3 regions of the Peribacillus sp. NJ4 genome follow, and region 1 is predicted to be linked to each of the others. Evidence: riboswitches for the same ligand, from Rfam matches in the RefSeq annotation. Region 1 holds a riboswitch; each other region holds the start of a gene.

What was found. Region 1 has a riboswitch for S-adenosylmethionine ahead of QUF94_RS12195 (bifunctional homocysteine S-methyltransferase/methylenetetrahydrofolate reductase). Riboswitches for the same ligand answer to the same signal wherever they lie in the genome.
Region 2: it holds a riboswitch for S-adenosylmethionine, as region 1 does, so the genes downstream of both, QUF94_RS13285 (YezD family protein) here and QUF94_RS12195 (bifunctional homocysteine S-methyltransferase/methylenetetrahydrofolate reductase) in region 1, are expected to answer to the same signal.
Region 3: it holds a riboswitch for S-adenosylmethionine, as region 1 does, so the genes downstream of both, QUF94_RS15655 (Na+/H+ antiporter NhaC family protein) here and QUF94_RS12195 (bifunctional homocysteine S-methyltransferase/methylenetetrahydrofolate reductase) in region 1, are expected to answer to the same signal.

The regions. Positions count from the first base shown of each region.
Region 1 covers NZ_JAUCFQ010000001.1:2,416,836-2,423,818, forward strand. The annotation lists gene ligD (DNA ligase D) at 1-1,564, opposite strand, end outside; gene ku (non-homologous end joining protein Ku) at 1,714-2,556, shown strand; gene QUF94_RS12190 (MOSC domain-containing protein) at 3,061-3,711, shown strand; SAM riboswitch class I at 3,823-3,921, shown strand; gene QUF94_RS12195 (bifunctional homocysteine S-methyltransferase/methylenetetrahydrofolate reductase) at 4,025-5,872, shown strand; gene metH (methionine synthase) at 5,865-6,983, shown strand, end outside.
Region 2 covers NZ_JAUCFQ010000001.1:2,651,526-2,658,508, forward strand. The annotation lists gene pdxS (pyridoxal 5'-phosphate synthase lyase subunit PdxS) at 1-791, shown strand, start outside; gene pdxT (pyridoxal 5'-phosphate synthase glutaminase subunit PdxT) at 793-1,392, shown strand; partial or broken gene QUF94_RS13270 (SDR family NAD(P)-dependent oxidoreductase) at 1,499-2,231, shown strand; gene QUF94_RS13275 (TetR/AcrR family transcriptional regulator) at 2,405-2,992, shown strand; gene ssuE (NADPH-dependent FMN reductase) at 3,201-3,734, shown strand; SAM riboswitch class I at 4,009-4,117, shown strand; gene QUF94_RS13285 (YezD family protein) at 4,289-4,432, shown strand; gene QUF94_RS13290 (phosphoadenylyl-sulfate reductase) at 4,618-5,322, shown strand; gene sat (sulfate adenylyltransferase) at 5,375-6,523, shown strand; gene cysC (adenylyl-sulfate kinase) at 6,567-6,983, shown strand, end outside.
Region 3 covers NZ_JAUCFQ010000001.1:3,144,009-3,150,991, reverse strand. The annotation lists gene QUF94_RS15675 (LysR family transcriptional regulator) at 1-594, opposite strand, end outside; gene hutG (formimidoylglutamase) at 719-1,675, shown strand; gene QUF94_RS15665 (hypothetical protein) at 1,970-2,125, shown strand; gene QUF94_RS15660 (SOS response-associated peptidase) at 2,186-2,857, shown strand; SAM riboswitch class I at 3,193-3,301, shown strand; gene QUF94_RS15655 (Na+/H+ antiporter NhaC family protein) at 3,475-4,791, shown strand; gene QUF94_RS15650 (chromate transporter) at 4,992-5,534, opposite strand; gene QUF94_RS15645 (chromate transporter) at 5,621-6,250, opposite strand; gene QUF94_RS15640 (LysR family transcriptional regulator) at 6,505-6,983, shown strand, end outside.

The DNA of each region.
Region 1 (6,983 bases):
TTTTCATTCTTTCCGTTGTAAAATCATTTGGGTTGGAACTTGTTAAGTAGTCACCGAGAAAATCGGTGAATATGCGTGTCTCCTGATAAGTAAATCTGTCTTCAGGCAGAGGGATGTGAATTTGCAGTCCTTTGTTACCTGAAGTTTTTACAAAAGCTTTTATCCTTAATGAGTCCATCACCTTTTTTATTTCCTGTGCGGCCTTTATAGCCAAGGAGAAAAATTCGATGGAAGGGGGATCTAAGTCCAGGACGATTTCATCGGGTCTTGTTTTTCCAGCTTTCTGAAATGGGGCATGGAATTCCAATGCCAGTTGATTGCCAAACCAAAGTAGCGTTTCAATATCGTTACACAGCATATACTCGATATCATCATCCATGAACGTTTTAATAAAGGTCGGCGCATAATCAGGCTTGTTTTTCTGGAAAAATCTTTCTTTATCCATAGTGCCATGAGGATAGCGGATAGTCGTAAGCAGTTTATCCTTCAAGAAGGGTAAGAAGAAAGCTGAAACCTCCCGTAAATAATGAAGGTATTCAACTTTTACCACCTGTTTTCCACCGGTTATCCAAAGTGGTTTATCCTTAGAGGTTATTTGTACAGTATCTGGAAATGTGTATTGGCCTATGACGAATTTCTCCCAGGTACATTCATCGGGGGCCGTTTGTAAAAGCCATTGCGAAAACTGAGGTTCACGCAATTCATTTTCCTCATAAACGTGTAAGAATTGAACTTCGATGCAAATGGATGGATGTATATAAAAAAATTGTGCGTCTTCGTCTGATGCATTTTGCTTGATCAGTTCATGCAATATCCCTTTATCTTGAGCGCTCAGTCCATTTTTAACACTTCCGATTTTCGTTACGGCACCTTCTTTGAAAACTGCGAGGGAAACGTAACCATTTTCTTTGTGCAATGCTGTAATGAAACAAGAAACGGTCTTCCAATTTTTCACCTTAATCCAAGATGTAGAACGTTTTCCTTCTTGCCAAGTTCCCCGAATTTCCTTGGCGACAGCTCCTTCACCATCGAATAGGGTGACCTTTTTCAAGGCATCATCCAAAACGTCAAAACTTTCTATTAATTGGATTAAAGCCTTATCGTTGGGGTCAGGAGGCGTAGGAAAGCCAAGTTCTTCACCAATACTCAACATGAATCTCCTTCGTTCTTCCATAGGTTTAGCTGCTATGTCCTTTCCGCTGATGCGAAGCAGGTCAAACGCTATAAACCGGCATGGGGAAAAATGAGCTTTTTCTGAAATTAAGGATTGTTTCCCAAGGCGTCCACGCCACTGTATTTGAAAAAAGTCCGCTTTTGCTTGATTGGTAAGCCAGACCAATTCACCGTCCAACTGCAGTGGGAGGTAATCTTCCAGGTCCAGATCTTTGATGTAAGTAATGATTTCTGGGAATAAGGGTGATAACTCCTTCTCATTTCGACTCGAGATGCTTATCGTATCGGAGTCTATCGTTAAAATTGCCCTAAAGCCGTCATATTTGATTTCATAACGCCAATCCTTGGAGTTAGGGGCTTCAGGGTAATAGGTTGGCAGCATCGGTTTCATTCTGTAATTACCTCCGCAAATAATTGATAACATTATTTTGCCAAAAAAACGAAGTGTTAGAGTTGGCAATTGTTTTTTCGGTTTTTTTTTAACAAAGGGGAATAATAAAATTGATTTTCTCTTTAAAAATAAGTTATGAGGTGACGAATATGCATACGATGTGGAAGGGGAGCATATCATTCGGTTTGGTGAACATTCCGATCAAACTTCATGCTGCAACGGAAGATAAGGATATATCTTTAAGGACGTTGCATAAGGAGTGTCATTCACCGATTAAATACGAAAAGATGTGTCCGGTTTGCCAGAAAGAAGTGGGAAAGGACGATATAGTTCGCGCTTTTGAATATACAAAGGGAAAGTTTGTTGTATTGGAAGACAGTGAACTAGAACAGCTAAAAAAACAAAATGAAGAAAAAGCAGTGGAAATCGTGGATTTCGTTAAAATTGAAGAAATAGATCCCATTTATTTCAACCGGAGTTATTATATGTCCCCTAATGACGGTGGGATAAAAGCTTATTCCCTTTTGAGGCAGGCCCTAAAGGAATCGAATAAGGTTGGGTTAGCGAAAATCATTATTCGCTCAAAAGAACAAATGGCGGTAATCCGAGTTGTTGATAATACCTTGGTGATGGAAACGATTCATTACCCGGATGAAGTACGCTCCACAGCGGATGTGCCGAATATCCCTGCCAACGATACCATTGTAAAAAAAGAAATCGATACGGCCGTGTTATTGATAGATCAATTAACGACTACTTTCGATCCGACAAAATATACCGATGACTATCGAACCGCTTTACTTGATTTGATTGAATCGAAGAAAACGGGACAAACGACGATTACAGCCAAAACAAAAGAGCCAGTTTCCAACAATGTAACCGATTTAATGGAGGCTTTACAGGCATCCATTGACCGAACGAAACATGATGAACCGGAAAAGAAAAAGACTACCCGAAAGAAAGCGGCACCGAAAAAAAAGAAACAAGCATAAACAGGAAGCTGAGCGGAAGACGCATGATGTCGCTCGGCTTTCTGCTTGTTTTAGCAAGGGATCTTGCCTTTTAATAAGGTAATGAAAGTGACTTAACAGGGAGAGAATTACATAGGGAAGGGATTACAAATAGGTAAGTGGATCACGATGTAAGGAACTGAATGGAATTAAAAGAAAATGATGGATGGAAATGAAGGCAAAAAAATTCGCTCCCTAAAGAGCGACAATGAGGAATTCAATCGTGAAAATCAACATATAGGCGAACGGTTGTAGTTTTCGACTATATATTGTGTTCATATTCTACCATATTTAATTCTGAAATAGCAACAAAATTACTGAAACTAACCTATGAATTTTTCTGGAAATCAATGATATTTCGCCAACTTGGGGCTTTTGCCCTTCTAATCTGCTATATTCCCATAAAAAACTACAGAACAAAATGGATTTTTAGTATAATTTATACATATATGATGATATAAATTAAATAAGAATGGAAGATGTAAAATGGAAAATGGAAAAATCGAATCGCTTCATGCCGGAAAGCCCAAACAGGAAAATTTTTCGAATATCGATATCTTTTCAGCGATGGATAAACAAGCAGTGGATGACGTGATAGTAACTAAATCAGGCATAATGGGTGATGGGGTAGGTAATGTAAAGTTTCATGGAGGTCCTGATCGGGCTTTGTGTTTTTACCCCTTTGAGCATTACTCATTATGGAATGAAAGATTCGCTAAAAAGCTAGATATCCCTGCATTCGGTGAAAATTTAACTGTAGCGGGGATGAGGGAAGAAACAACGTATATCGGTGATATTTATCAAATAGGCGAAGTGATTGTTCAAATTAATCAGGGGAGGATCCCTTGTTCGACCATTTCCCACTTCAATCAGGAACCTAAGTTTTTGGAATTCGTGCTGAAAACGAGTTACACTGGTTATTTTGCAAAAGTCATTCAAGAAGGAACGATAAAGAAACAAAACGAAATCGTGCTAATAGATCGTTTGCAAGAAAAAATTTCGGTTCATTATGCAACAGAGGTGATCCTACATAACCGAGATGGGCTGGAAGGCTCAAACGCGTTACTTACACTAGACTCGTTAGCGGAAGACTGGAAACAAAGGATAGTGAAGAGAGTTCAAGCTGCAAAAGAGTGAATGAATTTTGCAAAAGTGAAAAAAATGACGATCAGGTATTGAAATTGACAGATTATTAATGTAAATTAAATATAATCAAATTTTGAAATCTTGTGAAAATTATATAATTGGATCTTATCGAGAGAGGTGGAGGGACTGGCCCGAAGAAACCTCAGCAACCAGCTTAGGCAAAGGTGCTAAATCCAGCAAGCAGAGCTTGATAGATGAGGAGAATGTTTCAAAAGACCTTCTTCTTTGAGAAGGTTTTTTTTCTTTTCTCTCATACTCATATAAAACGACAAAAACAGGATTGTTTTTGAGAGAGGGTGTAATTATGAATTTTCGTAAAGAATTGAAAGAAAGAATGCTGGTTGGAGAAGGGGCAATGGGGACTTTACTGTACTCTTATGGCATCGATCAATGTTATGAGGAATTAAACTGCACGAACCCAGATCAAATAGAGTCCATCCACCGTGCCTATTTGGAAGCTGGTGCAGATATCCTTCAATCGAATACATATGGAGCCAATTTCAATAAATTGAAACGGCATGGACTTGAAGACGAAGTAAGCAGAATCAATCGCCAGGGAGTCATCCTTGCTAAAAAAGCGGCAAAAGGAAAGGCATATGTCTTCGGTACCATAGGGGCACAGCGGAGTATCAGGAAATCGGATTTAAGTATGGAAGAGATAAAGCGAGGTTTTCGTGAACAGCTATACAGTCTGTTGATGGAAAACCCGGATGGGATTCTCTTGGAAACATTTTATGACCTGGAAGAGCTGGAAACCGTTTTGCAAATCGTTAAAAATGAAACTGGACTTCCGATCATCGCAAATGTTTCGATGCATGAACTGGGAAATCTTCAAAATGGAATCCATTTAAATGAAGCCTTTCAAAAACTCGAGCAATTGGGTGCCGATGTTGTTGGGGTGAATTGCCGACTCGGTCCACATCATATGATTCGGGCCTTGGAAGAGGTGAGTTTGCCAAAGCAAGCGTCGATTGCCATTTACCCTAATGCCAGCCTTCCGGATTATGTGGATGGAAGGCTTGTCTATAAAGCTGTGCCGGAATATTTCGGCTCAAGTGCCCTAGACCTTCGTGAGCAAGGTGCCGCGATCATAGGAGGGTGCTGTGGAACGACTCCCCTGCATATTCAAGCTGTAAAGAATGCGATTGGAAGTTTGGCTCCAGTAAAAGAGAAATATACGAAAGCCCGTGAAATAGAAATAATTGAAGTGAACGATAGAGAATTGGAACTCCCTCTGTACGAAAAGGCCAAAACAGAAAGGACGATTCTTGTTGAACTTGATCCTCCGAAAAAGTTGGGAATAGAGAGTTTCATGACTGGTGCCGAGGTTTTGAAAAAAGCAGGGGTCGATTCCATTACATTGGCGGATAATTCACTTGCTTCACCAAGGATATCGAATGATGCACTGGCTAATTTGCTGAAGAACCAATTGAATGTAAAGCCGATGGTGCATATAACATGCCGGGATCGAAATTTAATTGGCCTGCAGTCACATTTAATGGGCCTGCAGACGGTTGGGCTGGACGAATTATTGATCATCACCGGAGATCCCTCTAAAATTGGGGACTTCCCGGGAGCCACTTCGGTTTATGATTTATCGTCGTTTGACCTAATAAGCATGGTCAAACAATTTAATGAAGGTCTATCCTATTCCGGTCAGAGTTTGGGCCAGCGGGCTAATTTTAAAATTGCCGCCGCTTTTAATCCCAATGTGAAATATTTGGATAAAGCCGTACAGAGAATGGAAAAGAAGATTGACTGCGGTGCCCAATCCTTTTTGACACAGCCAATTTATTCAGTTGAGCAAATTGAAGAAGTTCATGAAGCTACAAAACATTTAGAAACCCCGGTTTTCGTCGGTATCATGCCATTGACAAGCACACGGAATGCCGAATTCATCCATAATGAGATCCCGGGCATCAAATTGCCGGATAATGTCAGGAGGGCCATGGCTTTAGCGGGGGATGACCCTGTAAAGTCAAGAATTGAAGGGGTGAATATCGCGCGCGAGCTAGTCGACGCGGCAAGGGAAAAATTCAAGGGCATATATTTAATCACTCCGTTCCTTCGCTATGAAATGACGGCGGAACTTACGAAATATATTAGAAAAGTCGATAGTAAACATACATCAGAGGTGGCAGTACATGAATAAAAAAGCGATTCAAGATCAGTTGGATACTAAGATTCTCCTGCTCGATGGAGCGATGGGAACCATGCTTCAAGCGGAGAATTTAACAGCAGAGGACTTTGGCGGGGAACAATTCGAGGGTTGCAACGAGTATTTATCACTGACACAACCAGAAATCATCCAATCCATCCATGAAAAATATTTAGCAGCAGGTGCTGATATCATTGAAACAAATACCTTCGGAGCGACTAGCATCGTTCTTGAGGAATACCAAATAAGCACGATTGCCTACAAGCTTAATAAAATTTCAGCTGAGCTTGCCGTTAAAGCATGTGAAAAATATTCAAATGATGATTGGCCAAGATATGTAGCTGGCTCGATGGGGCCCACCACAAAAACGCTATCCGTAACAGGTGGAACGACTTTTGATATTTTAACCGATTCTTATGAAGAACAGGCACTCGGTCTTTTGGATGGCGGGGTAGACTTGTTATTGGTGGAAACCTGTCAGGATATGCTTAATGTCAAGGCAGCCTTTTCTGGAATAAAAGCAGCCTTCGCTAAATCAGGAAAAGATGTGCCTGTCATCATTTCAGGTACGATCGAACCGATGGGGACGACACTTGCTGGCCAGTCGATAGAAGCTTTCTATTTATCGGTTGAACATATGAAGCCCGTGGCTGTCGGCCTGAATTGTGCAACAGGACCGGAATTCATGATAGACCATATCAGGACACTTGCAGATATAGCCAATAGCGCAATCAGTTGTTACCCGAATGCCGGGCTCCCGGATGAAGAGGGGCATTATCATGAGTCACCGACTTCCCTTGCAGAGAAAATGAAGCAATTTGCCGAAAAGGGATGGGTCAATATCATTGGGGGTTGTTGTGGTACTACGCCAGAGCATATTAAAGAACTTGTCAGGGTCCTTGAAGGCATTCAGCCCCGTACAATTACCGAATCAGCCCATGGGCATGCCGTATCAGGCATAGAGCCACTCATTTATGATGATTCAATGCGTCCTTTATTCGTAGGTGAGAGAACGAATGTTATCGGATCTCGAAAATTCAAGGAGTTGATTCGTGGAAAGCATTACGAGCCAGCTGCCGAAATTGCACGTGCCCAGGTAAAAAAA
Region 2 (6,983 bases), 230 kb from region 1:
AAATTGCTGAAGCATCAGGTGCTGTCGCTGTCATGGCATTGGAGAGGGTTCCTTCAGACATCCGTGCGGCTGGCGGGGTAGCAAGAATGGCAGATCCGCGAATTGTCGAGGAAGTAATGAATGCAGTATCCATCCCGGTTATGGCTAAAGCAAGGATTGGCCATATTGTTGAATCAAGGATCCTGGAATCCATGGGAGTGGATTATATCGATGAAAGTGAAGTGCTGACGCCTGCTGATGAAGAATATCATATATTAAAAAGTGATTTCACAGTTCCTTTCGTTTGTGGCTGCCGTGATTTAGGCGAAGCTTCACGCCGTATTGGAGAAGGAGCATCGATGCTTCGTACAAAAGGAGAACCAGGTACAGGTAATATCGTGGAAGCTGTGCGTCATATGAGAAAGGTACAGTCCCAAATTCGTAGAGTTAGCATCATGAGTGATGATGAATTAATGACGGAAGCAAAAAATATTGGTGCCCCTTATGAAATTTTAAGAGAAATCAAACGGACTGGTAAATTGCCTGTAGTTAACTTTGCAGCTGGCGGAATTGCCACTCCAGCAGATGCAGCACTGATGATGGAATTGGGAGCAGATGGCGTATTCGTGGGGTCCGGTATTTTTAAATCGGAAAATCCAGAAAAATTCGCATCGGCAATCGTTCAAGCGACTACATATTTCACAGATTATGAATTGATAGGCCGGTTGTCAAAAGAGTTGGGCAGTGCAATGAAAGGAATCGATATTTCCAAACTAGCTCCAGCAGAACGTATGCAGGAACGTGGATGGTAATATGATAACTATCGGTGTTTTGGGATTACAGGGTGCAGTTGAAGAACACTTGAACCAAATCAATGCTGCCGGAGAACAAGCAATACTTGTTAAAAAACCGGAACAGCTGCAAGAAATCGATGGCTTAATCATTCCAGGCGGAGAAAGCACCACGATGAGAAAGCTAATGGATCGTTATGGATTCAAGGAACCAATCAAAACTTTCTTCGAACATAAAAAACCTATTTTCGGTACTTGTGCGGGGATGGTATTGGCGGCCAACGAATTGACTGGTGATGAGAAGGCCTATCTTGAACTAATGGACATTTCCGTGAAAAGGAACGGATTTGGACGTCAACGGGATAGTTTCGAGGCTGAATTATCAATTAAAGGAATGGAAGAACCTTTTAAGGCCGTTTTCATCCGAGCTCCATTTGCGGATGGAATTGGAGAAGATGTAGAGATATTGGCTGTTTATGAAGAGAATGTTGTCGCTGCGAGACAAGAAAATGTCCTTGTCAGTGCGTTTCATCCAGAATTAACAGGGGATGATCGTTTCATGCAACTTTTCATTGAAATGGTTAAGACATCCATAAGTAAAGTCGAATTGAAAACCTGTTAAACAAATGAAGCTGTCCTTTTATTAGGACAGCTTTTCTTTCTAATGCATTAAAAGCTAAAAGGGAATGATTAAATAACATATTTCTTGAAATTACTATTTTATACTTATAACAGCAAGAGTTGCAGTTATTACAGGAGGAGCAAGCGGAATTGGCTGAGCGACATGCTTGAATTCGACAAGGTCGTTGTTGCGGATTTTAATGAAGAAATGGGACGGGAAACCGTTGAACGGATAACGGCAGAGGTGGAGAGGGCATTTTTGTTAAAACGGATGTTTCCAATCATGAAGATGTTGAAGCGTTAATCAATAAAGCGGTCGAAGCATACGGTAGGATCGATATCATGTTTAATAATGCCGGCATTGGTGCTGGAGGGATGATCCTCGATCAAGATATGGACGGGTACTTCAAAACGATTGGAGTGAACCAGCACGGAGTGGCCTTCGGCATCATGGCAGCAGGCAGTAAAATGAAGGAACTGGGTATCAAGGGTGTCATTATAAATACCGCCTCTGTATTTGGCTACTTAGCTTCCCATGGGACTTTTGCCTATCAGGCGTCCAAAGGAGCAGTTAGAATGATGACACAAACAGCAGCTTTGGAATTGGGTGCTTATGGAATACGCGTAGTAGGCATTGCACCAGGCGGTGTTGATACTTCAATCATACAAAGCTATAAAGATATGGGAATCATCGATAAATTGAATGCAAGTCAAATGCACGGTAAATTAATTAAGCCAGAAGCCATTGCAAATGCTGTCTATTTATTATCCTTGGAAGAAGCGGATGCAATCAATGGAAGTGTAGTCATGGTCGATGATGGCTATGCATCTTTTAAATGATTATCTGAAAAAGAAAACATCGTCCAAATTAGACGATGTTTTCTATATACGATATATGGGAATATTGATTTCTAATAGATCGAAGGTAATATTGACCGATTGGTACCATCGGGATATCATGTAAAATAGATTGGTGAAACCGGTCTTATCTTTATAAAAGAAGGTTGATATTTTTGAAAAAGGGGCAACAAACCAAAGAACGAATCATAAATGTAGCCCGGACTCTTTTTGCGACAAAAGGGTTTGACATGACAAGAACGAATGAAATTGCCTCTGCATGCAATGTTTCCGAAGCTACTATTTACAAATACTTTGAAAGCAAAAAAGATTTGCTTCTGGCTACAATTACTCCTAATGAAAAAGAGGAGTCTGAAGATGGGACAAACCATCTGTCAACTGATGATCTTGTGGAAAATCACGTTTGCACCATGATAAAAAACGTTCTTGAAAATAAAGAACAGTTTTCGATATTATTTCGGGAAACACAATTCGATCAAGATATTTCAAAGCAATATGTTGATCGAATTTTCAAGCCGAATGCCAAGCATATTGAAATACAGAAGAGAATAGATAGCGGAGAGATACAATATATTTCTGATATTATCCTTTTTAATGTGGGGATCATTTCTTTCACATTGGCATTATCTACACATTATGAGATTCATCAACAGAAAAAGGAACCATATTTTACTTCTGAACGAATTAAGAGCATTGCACAACTTTTGGTATATGGTATTCATGGAAAACAAAATCATACATAATGAAACGGTCATATTAAAAGGCATGAGCATCAAGCCGCAAATATGACCGTGTTTTTTTGAATGGTAAGCAATCATTACTTGTGAAATTAATAAACCGGAGTGTAAGATTTGACTTATATTTTTCAGACTATTACGATAAATGCATGCTGCAACAAATTCATTACGAGGATTTTTATTCTAAAACCATGTAATATGGGAGGGGATTTATATGAGCGATATCGTAATTTTATCAGGAAGTCCAGCGATTCCATCAAGAACGGACATTTCACTAAAACATATTCAATCATTAGTAGAAAACCAAGGATTTACCACAGCTTATTACTCAATTACGGATTTCTCAGCAGATGATTTATTCCAAGGGAAATATAATAGCGAAGATATCTTAAAGCTTTCGGAGAAAATACAAGCAGCCAGAGGAATCATCATTGGTTCACCGGTATATAAGGCTTCTTATACAGGGGTATTAAAAGCCTTGATTGATTTGCTGCCAGAAGGAGCTTTTAAGGGGAAGCCAGTGCTGCCCATTATGATTGGCGGAAGTAACAGGCATTTATTGGCGATTGACTATGCGCTTAAACCATTAATTTCAATATTAAAAGGCGAGCCGTTGCAGGGCATATATTTTGTGGATAAGGAAATAGATAAACAGAATTCAGAAAACCCGATCAATGACTTGAATTTAGTTGATCGCGTTCAGAGTCAGGTTCAAGAACTAATAGAAGCGATTCAGTTAAGAAATTAATAAGTAATCGACTTCAATAAAAGGAATGGAATTCAAGTAATTACTTTTTCAATGAATGACAGGCATCAATAATAGCTTAATAATGAAAATAGACTCATTTTTTTGGAGACTTTATCTAAAAAGACGAGTCTATTTTCATATTTAAATGAACATAAAATCATGAATGGAATAGTGTGTATAAAAATAACAGTTCCTCCATAATATTAAACCAAGTTATTTTATAAGAAAACTCCATTGACAAGGATTAAATATATGTTAATATTTAAAATAATAAAACTTATCCAGAGCGACGGAGGGAATTGGCCCTTTGAAGTCCAGCAACCTGCATGATGGATGCAAGGTGCTACCTCCAACAAAATGTTGATCATTTTGGAAGATAAGGTAAAGAATATTTACCTTGAAATCTTTCCATCATGGAAAGATTTTTATTTTTCGGAAAATTCTTTGGGAAACCATAACAATTTAAGGTTGTTTGGAATTATATAAATTTAATAAATTCATTTAATCAGCGGTGAAATAATATATTCGCGGATTTTCTTAAAGGAGGAACAGGTTTGGATAAAGAGAATCAGCTTGAAGAAATATTTGAACGACTTCAAGAAATGCTTAATTCAATGAAGTATGGATCGATTACACTTATTGTCCAAGATGGTAAAATCATTCAAATGGAAAGAAATGAAAAACTAAGAATTAAATAAGGTATCTGCTGACTAGAAAAACTAGAGGCGGGTTTAACTGATATAAAGAGAGTATTGGTTAGATTCGTCTCTTTTTCCTAGGGTCATTTAAACTGGGGAAGATTATAACGGGCATTGATCAAAAGTAATTCTAACCAGTGACATACAGCAAGTTCTTAGAGGGGGCTGCAAAGTTGGCTGCATTAATAAACTATGAAAATTTCAACACCGGAGATTTACCTGTATTTCCTGAAGATAGTGAGACAAAAGGTGCTTTGGAAGTACTGCAATGGGCGAATGACCATTATGGAAACAAACTGATATATGCGTGTAGTTTCGGTATAGAAGGCATCGTGCTTACGGATTTATTGGCGAAGGTCAATCCCTCGGCAAAAATAGTTTTCCTTGATACAGATGTTCATTTTGAGGAAACGTACCAATTGATCGATCAAGTGAAAAAGCGATATCCAAATCTTTCGATCGAAATGAAGAAACCAGCATTGACGCTTGAAGAACAGGCAGCGGAACATGGGGATGAATTATGGCTTAGCGATTCCAATAAGTGCTGTAACATCCGTAAAATCACTCCGCTTACAGATGTGCTTTCAACGGCAACAGCCTGGCTTTCGGGACTACGGAGGGAGCAATCTGAAACAAGGGCTCTGACAGAGTATATCAATAAAGATAATAAGTTCAAGTCAGTAAAAATATGTCCACTCATACATTGGACATGGAAAGATGTTTGGCGTTATGCCCACAAAAATGGACTTCCATATAATATCCTGCATGATAATGGATATCCAAGCATTGGTTGTAAAACATGTACGGCACCTGCCTTCAATGCAGATGATTTACGCTCAGGCCGTTGGCAAGGAGCCCAAAAAACGGAATGCGGATTGCATTTATCTTAAATAAATAGAAAGTATAGGCTTAAATATTTAGAAACCATAGGGGGAAATTAGCATGACAATCAGTTTACCGCACGGAGGAACACTAATCGATCTTTGGGAACCAAAATATGATTTTAGTAAAATAACAAAGTCAATCGAAATTGACGAAATAGCTTTAAGTGATCTTGAATTGATAGGCACTGGTGCCTACAGCCCGATCAAAGGTTTCTTTACAAAAAGTGACTATGAGACAGTTGTCAAGGATATGAGGCTTAGCAGCGGCCATGTATGGAGCATCCCGATTACGCTGCCTTTGAACGTTGAAGTTGCAGAAACTCTTACTATAGGTGAAGAGGTAAAGCTGACTCATGAAGGTGAAACATACGGAGTTCTCTCCGTTTCCGATATTTTCACTCCCGATAAACAATTGGAAGCGACATTAGTATATCAAACGGATGATGAGAAGCATCCTGGTGTGAAAAATTTATATAACCGCGGGGATGTATATGTCGGCGGAGAAATAAAGTTAGTAAAGAGAATAGAGCGTCCGCTATTTCAAGCAAATTATCTGGACCCAGTTGAGACAAGGAAAGCTTTTGCTGAAAAAGGCTGGGAAACGGTTGTCGGATTCCAAACGAGGAACCCTGTTCACCGTGCACATGAATATATTCAAAAGACAGCATTGGAGATTGTCGACGGCTTATTTTTAAATCCTCTTGTAGGTGCCACTAAATCCGATGACATTCCGGCAGATGTACGAATGGAAAGCTATAAAGTGTTGCTTGAAAAATATTATCCCAAGGATCGCGTCTCACTTGCAGTTTTCCCTGCTGCCATGCGTTATGCAGGACCAAGAGAAGCGATTTTCCATGCGATGGTCCGTAAAAATTATGGTTGCACCCATTTTATCGTCGGACGTGATCATGCGGGTGTGGGTGATTATTATGGCACATATGATGCTCAAAAAATCTTTGGGAATTTTAATTCAGATGAGTTAGGGATCACGCTATTATTCTTTGAACATAGTTTTTACTGTAAAGAATGTGGCAATATGGCTTCCGCTAAAACTTGTCCGCATGGCAAGGAAGACCATGTCATCCTGTCTGGAACGAAGGTAAGGGAAATGTTGCGTAATGGAGAAATTCCTCCAGCTACCTTTAGCCGTAAAGAAGTCATCGAGGTGTTGATCGAAGGTCTTAAAAAGAATGAAGTTTATAACTGATTGGACATAAATTGAAGGATCACATGAAGAGGGGGATTATTAAATGAGTAAAAGTACGAATGTCACTTGGCATGAAACGTCATTGACCAAGGAGCTCCGCCGGAAGCAGAACGGGCATGAAAGCACAGTTCTATGGTTTACAGGACTCTCGGGTTCAGGAAAATCAACGATTGCGAATGCGGTCGCTAAAGAGTTATATAATCGGAATATTCGAAGTTATGTTTTGGATGGTGATAATATCCGCCACGGTTTAAATAAAGATTTAGGTTTTTCTGAAGAGGATCGGACCGAGAATATTAGGCGAATCGGTGAGGTTTCCAAGTTATTCGTGGATAGTGGGCAGTTCGTATTGACCGCCTTCATATCACCTTTCAGGGCAGATCGGCAGATTGTACGTGATTTACTCGATGAAGGGGAGTTTATTGAAGTATACATAAAGTGTCCGATCGAAGAGTGCGAA
Region 3 (6,983 bases), 730 kb from region 1:
AAATCCAGTTGTACTGATGATCAATTCTTTCTTTGCAAGGTCTTGGAAAGTGATGGACTCTTTTTTGTTTAACTCATCATCTTTATGGATCAAAAGCATGAATTTTTCATTATATAGGGGGGTGGACACGATTTCCTCGTTATTAATGGGCTGGTTCGTGATGGTGAAATGAACATTATACCGATTTAACGAATCGATAACTTTCTCTTCCCCTAATATTTCCCTGACTTTTATATGAATATTAGGATAATTGACTTTAAAGTTCCTGATTAACTTCGGGAACCAAAATTTGAATGATTCAATGGAACCTATTGATACTGTTCCACTTCCAACATCTTTCATTTCCTCAAGTTCCACTTGCATATTATTGAATTTTCTTAACAGGTCAACAGATCTCGTATAAAAAATCTCCCCTGCTTCCGTAAGCTCTAGCCCCCTTGTATTACGTTCCAAAAGCTGCAAACTAACTTCTTTTTCCAATTTCATTATGGCATTGCTTAAGGAAGGTTGAGATATATGTAGTATTTTAGCAGCTTGGGAGTAATTCTTTTCTTGGACAATGGTAGTGAAATAACGAAGTTGGCGTAAATCCATATATTCTCCTTTCTATAGCTTTAAACTATAGATATATTAAAATTTAGTATTGGTAATTATATATTATCTCATTTATAATTTTTAAAAAAGATATTTCGGAATTTTTAAAATAAAGGAGAAAATTATGTATATTAAACCGAATTTGGATTATTGGAATGGAAGGGTTGATTCCCATACTGACATGGACAGCTTTAGATATCACCAACGAGTGCGTTTGGCACCGATTTTGGAATTACCCATCTCTTCCGAAGCATCCAGAACCTTTGGAATGATTGGCTTCAAATGTGATGAAGGAGTCAAAAGGAATAAAGGCAGGATTGGTGCTGCAGAGGGTCCTGATCACATTAGGCAGTCCTTGGCAAAATTACCATGTCATTTATCTTCCCAAACCGAGCTGTTGGATGCTGGAAATGTAACGTGTGAAGGTCCAGAGATGGAGGCTGCCCAAACTCAACTGGGATCAGCTGTTTCCAAAATATTGGAGAGTAAAGCGATTCCTATCATACTTGGCGGAGGACATGAAACCTTTTATGGCCATTATCTTGGGATTAGAAAATACATTGGCCCAAAGGCTAGGTTAGGAATCATTAATATTGATGCTCACTTTGATATGAGGCCTTATGAAAAAGAAAGTTCATCAGGAACGATGTTTAAGCAGATTTTGGACGAGGATCAAAGTTGTGGATATTTATGTGTCGGAATTCAGAAACAGGGAAATACGAAGGCCCTGTTTGAAACTGCTGAGAGGAATAAGGTCGATTACATATTGGAAGAAGATTTGTCATTGAACGAAATGGATGAAACCAAGCAGCGGATAAATGAATTCGTTAAGAAAAATGACTTCATTATTCTTACATTATGTACGGACGTTATTGATTCAGCCTACGCACCTGGGGTAAGTGCACCCTCTCCGTTTGGACTTAATCCGAAATTGGTCCGTGCGATTATTAGGCATGTCGTATCAAATGAAAAGATCCTCTCCTTTGATATCTCGGAAGTGAATCCTTCGTTGGACGAAAATAATAAAACGGTTACATTGGCAGCACATTTAATAAATGAGGTTTTGCTGAATTTTAAATAATAAATGGACATGGATTATGGGTAACTCCCACGGAATAACAAGAGGCATTACTCATCGACCTTTTTGCTATCCCCATTATCATCACCGGTAAAAATTTGTTGAAGTGAAAAACCTGTTGACCAGACTGTCTGTGATCATTCATGGACAGTCTTTTTTATGTATATGTAAATAGCGGTGTACTCCTATATAGACTCATCATTAGTGGATTAACTACGACTCTACTAAAGGTCAATAATGATACTTGTGGGTTTTTGGTTTATAATAACAACCATCTAGCCTAATGAGGGGGATTCTATGAATGAATATAATGTAACGGTCAGGAATGGCAGTACCTTAATTTTGTCAGAAATCATTAAAGCTGAAGATGAGAGAGAAGTCCTGGGCACACTTTTGATTTCCAGCGAATTATTTAATCAACCATTTACCGACATCAGGATTTTAGAACGCTGATTTGTACCTGCCCGTCCCATTTGTTACACTGTAATAAATCCTAAAACGGTAGGCGATATTATGTGCGGACGTTTCACGCTTTTCACGGACATTGAAGAAATAAAAGAACGGTTTAATATTCAAGGACCTTTTGATGAAGAATACCAATTCAGCTACAATATTGCACCTTCCCACTCCGTGCTATCCGTCATTAATGACGGAGCAAGGAATCGACTTGGATACCTTCGGTGGGGACTCATTCCTTTCTGGGCAAAAGATGAAAAACTGGGCTACAAAATGATCAATGCCAGAGCGGAAACCATTGCTGAGAAGGCAAGCTTCAAGAATGCGTATAAGAAGAAACGATGCTTGATAATCGCTGATTCATTTTATGAGTGGAAGAAGGAACCCGGGCGAAAAATACCCATGCGAATAAAGCTTAAAAATCATGCGCCATTTGGAATGGCAGGTCTCTGGGAATCCTGGAAATCTCCAGAAGGAATCAACATCTATTCGTGCTCAGTTATAACAACCGTTCCTAATGAGCTAATGACCAGCATTCATGACCGCATGCCTGTCATCCTTAAACCTGAAGATGAAAAAGATTGGTTGAATCCATCCATTAATGATCCTGCCTTTCTACAGCAGTATTTAAAATCATTCGATTCTGAACAAATGGAAGCATTTGAGGTATCGACTGATGTGAACTCAACTAAAAATAATTCACCAAACCTAATACAACAAATTTGCTAAGAGGTCCTTAGACCTCTTTTTATTTTAGTTCCGTCCAGACAAATGACATTATTTGAGATTTCATCCAAATATCACAATTAACCCAAATACCTTATTTACTGTACATGTAAAAGTCCGTTTATAATATTAAGGTCCACATTTGAAATACTTTTAAACTAAACCTTGCGAAAATACATAAAATGCTGTACTCTTATATTTGCTTTTCAATAAGGCTTTCGATGTCACTTTCCGAAAGTGGACAGAGGTAAACTTGGAGCGGTTATAGCAAGTTACCAGCCTGCTTCTTTTCTCTTGGACACCGGTGCATTTGATAATATCATTATATAATTTAAATCTTCTTATCAAGAGAGACGGAGGGACTGGCCCGAAGATGTCTCGGCAGCAGACTTTAATAGGAGTGCTGTGCCAAATCCAGCAGGCTGATTTTTGCCTGAAAGATAAGGAGGGCGTTTTTTATAAATTAAAAGACCTCTTCTTGTTGTGTTTAATGGAAGAGGTCTTTTTTATGCTGAAAGTATTTTTAGCTATAGCTTCCATGAAGGTGTTATTTACGAAAAATGTTAGAAGAATAAGTGCTGTGACACATGTCATGGGAAAAATAAAAAGAGGTGTACATCATGAGTGCAAACAATAAAGGGAATCCGTGGGCATTAATCCCATTTGTCGTTTTTTTGATTTTATTTATAGGGTCCGGAATCATTACAAAAGATTTTTATTCTTTTCCGGTGATTGTAGCGATTTCAATTGCATCGGCTGCTGCATTGGCAATGAATCGGAAAGAGTCATTCAATCAAAAGGTTGAAATTTTCTGTAAAGGCGCCGGGGATGCCAATATTATGTTAATGGTTATCATTTTCCTTTTGGCAGGCGCTTTTGCCGAAGTTGCAAATGGCATGGGGGCAGTTGAATCTACGGTGAACCTTGCCTTAGCGGTTTTTCCGCAAAATCTATTAATGGTAGGGATTTTCATCATCGCTTGCTTTATCTCTCTATCCATGGGGACGAGCATGGGAACGATTGTAGCACTAGCACCTATTGGGGTGGGAATTAGCGAGCAAACCGATATTTCGCTTGCCTTTTCAATGGCGGCCGTTATTGGTGGTGCGATGTTTGGGGATAACCTTTCCTTCATTTCAGATACGACAATCGCTGCAGTTCGTACGCAGGGAACGAAAATGAAGGATAAGTTCAAAGTGAATTTTTTCATTGTTTTACCTGCGGCCATCATCACATGTGTCATCCTTGGAATTTTAACAATGGGTGAACAAGCGGCCATCACTCAACATTCTTATAATTGGGTGAAGATCCTTCCATATCTTTGTGTATTGATCACTGCATTGGCAGGTGTCAATGTGTTCCTGGTCCTATCCATCGGAATCGTATTTGCCGGAATTATCGGCTTGGCGGATGGAAGTTATCAACCGTTGGGTGTCATTCAAAAAATCGGAGAAGGGATGGCGGGAATGTATGAAATCTCTTTCCTGGCCATTTTAATCGCAGGCATGGTAGCTGTAATCAAGCATAATGGCGGTATCGATTACCTTCTCCACCTCGTGACCCGAAACAGCAAAACTAAAAAAGGGGCTGAATTCAGCATTGCCGGGCTTGTTGGTTTGACGAACCTTTCCACGGCAAATAACACGATATCAATTATCATTGCCGGGCCACTTGCGAAAAATATTGCTGAAAAGTATGGGATTGATCCGCGTAAATCGGCGAGCTTGCTTGATGTTTTTGCATGCTGCATTCAGGGGTTAATTCCATATGGGGCACAATTGCTTGTTGCAGCTGGGGTAGCACATATTTCTCCGATAAGCATCTTGCCGTATTCATATTACCCAATACTAATTGGCCTTTGTGGAGTCATAGCCATCTTGATTGGTTATCCGCGATTTCAGCCGGTAGATAATGAAACGAAGAAACGTACTTCTTAATAATGAGAATAAGCATGAAAATAAACCCTGAATCATTAGATTCAGGGTTTTACTTTGTAAGGTGTATTGAAACATTGGTGAAAAATAATTAAAAAGAGCGATGTCACCCTCGCTCTTCCATCAGTTTAAGTGTTATCAATGTTTAGGAATTCCGATTCATATTGATTAACCCAACGCATAATGGTTGTGTGAGCTAGTCGTTATGAATAGAGGACAACACCAACTAAACCAGAAAGAATAATGACATAGGCTGGGTGCCAGCGTAATTTCAATAGGGCAAATAACGATAATCCAAAAACGAGTAATAAGCTTATCGTATGCCATGAAAAGTTCAGGGCTATCAAATGATTGGAAAGTGCAAAGCTGATAGCTGCAAAGAGGATTAAACTAGTGACAATGGGTCTTAATCCATAAAACATCGATTGAATAACTGGATAATGATTCAATTTGCTGAAGAAGGTGGCTATAACGGTTACGAGTATAATGGCAGGAAGCAAGATTCCGAGAACGGATGATATGGCTCCTGCTAATCCAGCAGTCGAATAGCCTACGAGAATGGCACTATTGGTGGTGATAGGCCCGGGAGACATGCCGGAAATAGCGATTACATCGGTAAATTGTTGCGTCGTCATCCACCCATGCTGTAAGACTTCCGATTCTATTACCGGAATCATGGCGTATCCGCCTCCAAACGATACAAAGCCGATAATAAAGAAGGTGCTAAACAACTCCCACAATTCCATTATTATACATCACACACTTTCTTGAAAATTAGTTAGACCGTTTATTCCTAGATCCTTCAGAAAATAACTTTGATCTTTCATGGAACCTATATGCCAGCACCCATGAAGTATTCGAAATCATTTTCTTCTATTTTCTTTTCTTTTCGGTCCATCTTGACATCGAAACCTAATTTCCTCTTAATAGAGATGGTCACAATACCTGTTATAGCTCCTGCTAATATAGCCAAAACAGGGTGAACGAAGAAAAGGACTGGGATTCCAACTATCAAAATACAGAAAGTTGATTTGTCAACAATAGCCGTTTTTCCTATCTTGATAGCCGCATATGCGATGATGGCCACTATGGAAGCTCTAATCGATATGAAAGCGGATTCTATCTTCGGATTATCGTGAATGAAAAAATACAAAATGCCGAGGAGTAGAACAATTAAACATGTAGGTAATGAAACACCAATCATGGCTGCCATTGCGCCCTTCATTCCGGCAATTCGATGGCCGATAAAGGTGGCGGAGTTAATGGCGACAGCTCCCGGTACGGATTGAGATAAAGCAAAAACATCCGTAACTTCTTCGCTTGACAGCCATTTTCTCTTCTCCACTACTTCTTTTTCGATTAAGGGGATCATCGCAAACCCGCCTCCGAATGTCATAGGTGCCATTTTAAAAAAGGTCCAAAATAATTGGAACAGTGTTTTCCATTGTCCTTTCATTGACATCCTCACTTCCTTTGCTGCTCTGTTTAATTCTTATCATTAACATATCAAAGAAAAAGGACTGGGTAAATTGCAACAAAATCATCGGGTATAACAAAACGTTATACCCAGAAGCTTTATCCGTTTTATATAGAATTTCACCAAAGAATGAATAGGCCCACCTAATCAGGGGAAATAGCGTCGTTTTCCCATTTCACCATTTAGCTATATGATGCTATCATTTTATTAAACCATTTAAAGACAAGGAGGTCGGTTTCTTGAAAATAGAAAATCTAAGAATGTTTTGTTTAGTGGTGGATGAAGGAAGTATAAGCCAGGCAGCGAGGTTAAGCTTCTTATCTCAACCTGCGGCAACAAGACAGATTCATCAATTGGAAAATTTTTATAACACTTTGTTATTCGACCGTGAGGAAGGGAGGTTGAGAGTGACGGAAGCAGGAAAGTTGTTATACCCTTTTGCAAAAGCTATTGTAAATGACTTTAACCATTCAAAAGTAGTGATTCAGCAATCAACTGGCGAGTACAATGCTAACCTCATAGTAGGTGCATCCTTGACAATCGGCGAGTATTTGTTGCCGAGCTTGCTTGGGAAATTCAAAAAACAACAGCCTGAAATAAAAGTGACATTAACGATAAAAAATACCCCCCGGGTTCTGGAGGATTTATCAAACGATGTCATTGATTTGGCCTTGGTGGAAGGACTTGTGGAAAACACCGATTTTATTGTAGACAAGTT